Marinomonas mediterranea MMB-1: one gene and its partner. Each later gene encodes a partner of the first gene's protein in a complex. Links are inferred from orthologs where the notes say so. Each region holds a gene or a part of one and is shown in the gene's direction. Other genes may lie near its edges.

Region 1 (2,931 bases):
ATTGACGTATTTTAATGAATACGACTACTCTCTATCCGCAATAGTTCTTAAACTTTCTATCCGCAACACTTCTTAAACTTTTTACCTGATCCGCAATGGCAAGGGTCGTTCCTGCCCAGTTTCATTTCTTCAGGTAAAACGTGAGGGGTATTTCCTTGTACTTCATGCTCACCAGAGATGTAATACCAAGCGTTTTTGATCTTTTTGAATAAAGAGCGTTCGCTCAAACGTCCAATGTGTTTGCCTTCTTTAAAATGGGCGGTAAAAGCAACCATGCCTGTTTTGTCTTTCTCTAGTCCATCTTGCGTCTCGTTGACGGCAAGTTTAATCCATTGTGTGCTGGCATTACTGTCTTGCACGTCATCCGCAGATTGTTCTGGGTCGCTTTCAAGCTTCTGTGTGGCGGCAATATAATCGAAGTCATTGAGCACGAAAGCAGAGTAGCGCGAGCGCATTAATGCTTCTGCAGTTGGTGCTGTGCCGGGGTTATGGTGGTACATTCCACAACACATTTCATACGGTAAGCCTGTTCCGCATGGGCATAAAGTAGGTGCTTGGCTAGGCACATTGTTTGGCATGGGTACTCCTCAGATCGCCATAAACATGGTTACATGCGTATAATACCTTTTTATTTTTGATCGAACAGGATTTATTTGTGAGTAACATTGGGCCTAGCTCGTATTTTTGGTTTGATTTTGAAACAACTGGAGTGGATCCTGCCAAAGACAGACCAATGCAGTTTGCGGGGATTCGTACGGATTTAGAGTTTAATCCTATTGGTGATCCTATTATGTTGTACTGCAAACTTGCTGAAGACGTACTTCCTAATCCAGATGCTTGTCTATTAACTGGCATTACACCGCAGGACGCGAACCGTGAAGGGCTTTGTGAAGCTGAATTCATGGCAGAGATAGAGAAAGAGCTCTCTCAGCCAGGCACTTGTGCGTTGGGCTACAACACTTTGCGATTTGACGACGAAGTCGTTCGCTATGGCTTCTATCGTAACTTTATCGATCCTTATGCTCGTGAGTGGCAAAACAAATGTAGTCGTTGGGATGTTATCGACCTTGTTAGGATGACCTATGCCATGAGGCCTGATGGCATCAAATGGCCAAAAAACGACGAAGGCAAAGTCTCATTAAAGCTGGAGTTGTTGACTAAAGCGAATGGTCTTGCCCATGAGCAGGCCCACGATGCTCTTTCCGATGTGTATGGCACCATTGCCATTGCGAAATTAATACGAGACACGCAACCCAAACTGTTCGACTACTATGCGAAAATGCGCCACAAAAGTGAGCTTCAGCAGTTTATAGATCCTTATCGTATGAAGCCGTTTTTGCATATTTCAGGTATGTTCGGGTTGGATAAAAAGTTTGCTGCATTCGTCGCACCGCTTGCACCGCACCCAAGTAATAAAAATGGCATCATAGTGTACGACTTGATGGAAGATGCGACCCCGCTAGTGACCTTAACGGTAGAAGAGATCCGACAACGCGTATTTTCAACGACCGAAGAGCTCGGAGAACTAACGCGCTTACCGTTAAAAGTAATACATTTGAACCGCGCGCCAGCAGTGGCACCTGCGACGTTTTTAAAAGCAGCCGATGTTGTCGAGAGGTTAGCGTTAGACGGTGATGTTTGCCGGACTAATTTAAGCATACTTAAATCAACTCAAGAGTTAGTGGCAAAACTCTCAAAAGTGTTTGAGCAAGAAGAGCGCCGAATCGATAAAGACCCCGATACAATGCTGTACAGTGGCGGATTCTTTTCTAGGGAAGACAAACAGCGAATGGAAGAAATTCGCAGTACGCCGATTGAAGCCTTGGGTGAAATCGAAATGGCGTTCGATGACCGTCGTCTTCCTGAAATGTTTATGCGTTACCTTGGTCGAAACTACCCAGATCAGCTAAGTGAACAACAGCGTGAAGAGTGGGAAGAATATCGTCAAACGAGATTGTTGAATGCAGATGGCGGTGGCACGATTCATATGGATGCGTTTTTTGCTCGTCTAAATGAACTTGCTCAAGATGAAGAGTTAACCGCATCGAAGCGCTTGATGCTACAAGATCTATCCGACTATGCTCAAAGCATTTACCCGTTTTAGAGTCGGTTTATATTTAAAGTCGCTTATTTATGATTCACACCGTAAAGCGAAATAACAGAGAAGTGAATAGGTCAGAAAACGAGCTAAAAGCGTAAGCGGATGGAATCTGTTTAATGAGGAAAAGACATGGTTATACGTTCTAAGGGTACACAGTGGTTAGTCGGCTTTGCGGCGTTAATCATCATTATCGCGGGATTGAAATCGGCGTCGCAGATTGTGGTGCCATTTATGCTGTCTGTTTTTATTGCCATTATTTGTGCTCCTTTAATGTCGAGCTTGCGCCGAAAAAAGGTACCGACGTGGGTGTCTATTTTGATCGTGGTCTTTCTCATATTGGGAGGGCTTGGCAGTATCGCTTTGCTGGTGGGATCATCACTTGATGACTTCTCAAATGCGTTACCCGGGTACAAAGAGCGATTCGGAACGGAATTGGCAAAACTCATTGCTCAGCTAAATACGCTTGGCCTTCAGATTTCCTATGATCAAGTGAAAGGTTACGTAGACCCTGCGTCATTGATGCAAATGTTTGCCAATGCCCTGACCAGCTTAGGTGGCGTTCTGACGAATCTTTTTTTAGTGGTTTTAACCGTTGTATTTCTCTTGTTTGAAGCAGTTGAGCTGCCTAAGAAATTACACATCGCGCTGGATAATGCGCATCGCTCTTTAGCACGTTTCGACCAGTTTATTGTGACGGTTAATCGTTATTTAGTGATCAAAACGTCTGTCAGTGCACTAACGGGTGGTGCGATTACGATTTGGCTGGCCGTGATTGGCGTAGACTTTCCAATTCTTTGGGGTGTGTGTGCCTTCTTGTTGAACTTCGTTCC
Region 2 (2,802 bases), 1.8 Mb from region 1 along the record:
AGTTGGCTTAACCGGCTTGTTCTATTTATCTTTCGCGTTTTCTATCGTCGGTATTGGCTTAATCTTGTTTGCAGTGCCCAATGTCACACAACACAGCTTTAAGCGAGACACGACGCCAAGTAAAGTAGCTTTAGCGCGTGTGTTAAAAAACGGTCAGCTGCGCTTTTTAAACATCAGCGTCTTATTATTGCATGCTTCGTTAACCGCTTTGTTTGTCGCGATTCCGACGATTTTGTTGGAGCGTTTTGACTTAGCACTGGGGATGCACAGTGTTTTGTATTTAGTGGTTATGGGGCTTGCATTTATTGGCATGTTGCCTCTGGTGATCATGGCCGAAGCACGCGGTAAAATGAAATTAATATTATTGATTGTCATCGCGACAATCGGTATTTCCACATTACTTATGGGCTGGACTACAGTATTATGGGTGTTTGCAGTTTGGGTGTGTGCGTTCTTCATCGCCTTTAACACGCTTGAAGCGACCTTGCCTTCTTTGATCAGTAAATTGGCCCCTGTTGGTTACCGTGGTACTGCCATGGGTGTGTTCTCAACACATCAGTTTATGGGCGCGTTTCTAGGCGGGGTTGGTGGCGGATGGTTAGTTCAGCACTATGGAATGCAAGGCCTCTTTACAGTGGTTGGCTTGATCTGGTTAGCTTGGCTTATTATCGCCAGCCGTCAGCCTGCACCAAAATCGCTAAGTAGTTTAGCATTCAGCCTGCCCGATCTAACGGATGCAGAGTTGGAGGCATTTAAAAGGGAATTAGAGCGTATTCAAGGAGTGGAAGACATGCAGATTTTTACGGATGAGCAAACGGCTTATCTCAAGATAGACAAAAAACGGTTAGACAAAGAGACACTGAAGCGCGTAGCGCCTCAAGTGTCAATTTAGAATAGAGTTTCTGGAGAACGAACGTCATGGCACGTGGAATTAACAAAGTAATTATAATTGGTAATGCGGGTAGTGATGCAGAAGTACGCTACATGCCTTCTGGTGCAGCCGTGGCAAACGTCAGTTTAGCAACGTCTGAAAGCTGGAGAGACCGTCAAACAGGTCAAATGCAAGAGCGTACTGAATGGCACCGTGTTGCGTTCATGGACCGTGGTAACTACCGCTTGGGTCAGATCGCTGGCGAATACATCAAAAAAGGCTCTAAAGTCTACGTTGAAGGTTCATTGCGTACGCGTGAGTGGGAAAAAGACGGCATTAAACGTTACACTACTGAAATCGTAGCGAACGAAATGCAATTGCTAGACGGTCGTGCAGACGGCCAACAAGGCGGTTACGACAACAACATGGGCGGCGGCTTTGGCGGTCAACAAGCACCTCAACAGGCTCCGCAACAAGCGGGTGGCTTCAACCAGCCACAACAGTCTGCGCCACAAGGCGGCTTTAACCAACCTCAAGGTGGTGGCTTCAACAATCAACCACAGGGCGGCGGTTTTAACCAGCCACAATCTGCACCTCAGCAAGCGGCACCACAACAGCCACAATCATTCGGTAGTTGGGGTAACCAACCGCAACAGCCTGCAGCAAGTGCACCTGCTCCACAAAGCGCACCGCAGCAAAAAGCGCCTGAGCAAGCTAAGCCACAGCAGCCTGCACCAAACTTTGATGACTTTGATGATGATATCCCGTTCTAAGGAATATCGAGTTTAGAGTTAGATCAATAGAAGCCTCGCATTTGCGAGGCTTTTTTATAAGGGAGAGTTAGAACCATTGTTCTTATTTCGAGTCAGCTCTCTTTATAGTTATTCAAGTAATTTCAATGACTATTTCTGAGTTCATAGGTACGTGTTTTATGATTTCACAAGAGTATTGCCAAAGATTGTCTCGTTATAATGCTTTGATAAATGAGCAGTTATTCGCAGCATGCGCTCAACTGCCTGATAAAGAGCGAAAGGCTGATTGTCAGCTGTATTTTAAGTCCATTCACAGTACGTTGAATCATATTTTATATGGCGATATTGCGTGGATCTCTCGATTTATCGGCGATGATAGTAAAATACCGGAACTTGGACGAGAGCTTTATGGTGACTATGATGCTCTTCGGGATGCTCGCTTTCGGTGGGATAGAGAAATTAAAAAATGGTCTGATCAGATAGATGAGGCGTGGTTAGCTGGTGAATTCTCTTTTATTAGTAAAGTAGATAATCTGAAGCGGTCCAAGCCCGCATGGTTATTAGTGACACATATGTTTAATCATAGTACGCATCACCGAGGTCAGATTACTTCTATATTGAGCCAGCGTGGAATCGATTATGGCACTATGGATATACATTTATTATTGTAATATCAGGCTAGGAGACCTGTAATCCTAGCCTGATATTAGTGTTGTTGTTCCAATCTACTTTAGAAACGGATCTTCTGAATCCTATATGTGATGTCATCTCATTTGCTATACCAACTTGATCTGTTGCCCAAGCGACAATAGAGTTGTTAATGCCCTTTAAAGATCAAGTGCATACGATTACAGCAGACAACGGTAGAGAATTTGCTCATCATGCTAAGATTGCAGAAGCGCTGGATACCAAAGTCTATTTTACCCGCCCTTATAGCTCTTGGGAGCGCGGCGCGAACGAAAACAGTAACGGTCTTTTAAGGTAATATGTGCGTAAAGGAGCAGATTTAAGAGAGATTGAAGATGACATGATTCACTGGGCGATGACGAGAATCAATTATCGTCCAAGGAAGTGTTTAGGGTTCAAGCAGCCAGCGGTCGTATTTAAAGAGATGTGCTTAGTGGCTTGAAATAAAAAGTGTTGCACTTCGAACTTGAATTTAGGCCTCATCTGAAAAGC

Evidence for each region.
Region 2: the proteins of sbcB (region 1) and ssb are in contact, whole or in part, in a crystal structure (PDB 3C94), measured with the Escherichia coli proteins. The link is inferred for Marinomonas mediterranea MMB-1 from one-to-one orthologs.

What each region holds. Positions count from the first base shown.
Region 1 is NC_015276.1:2,098,247-2,101,177, forward strand. Bases 25-2,879 are described here. They hold sbcB (exodeoxyribonuclease I), read left to right. Parts: upstream 25-655; coding sequence 656-2,104; downstream 2,105-2,879. Other genes in these bases: MARME_RS09625 (YchJ family protein), read right to left, coding at 57-578; MARME_RS09635 (AI-2E family transporter), read left to right, coding at 2,231-2,879. In the rest of the region: more of MARME_RS09635, read left to right, coding at 2,880-2,931. UniProt on the Escherichia coli protein: Degrades single-stranded DNA (ssDNA) in a highly processive manner.
Region 2 is NC_015276.1:269,694-272,495, forward strand. Bases 56-2,781 are described here. They hold ssb (single-stranded DNA-binding protein), read left to right. Parts: upstream 56-918; coding sequence 919-1,644; downstream 1,645-2,781. Other genes in these bases: MARME_RS01345 (MFS transporter), read left to right, coding at 56-892; MARME_RS01355 (DinB family protein), read left to right, coding at 1,803-2,294. Outside these bases: more of MARME_RS01345, read left to right, coding at 1-55. UniProt on the Escherichia coli protein: Plays an important role in DNA replication, recombination and repair. Binds to ssDNA and to an array of partner proteins to recruit them to their sites of action during DNA metabolism. Acts as a sliding platform that migrates on DNA via reptation.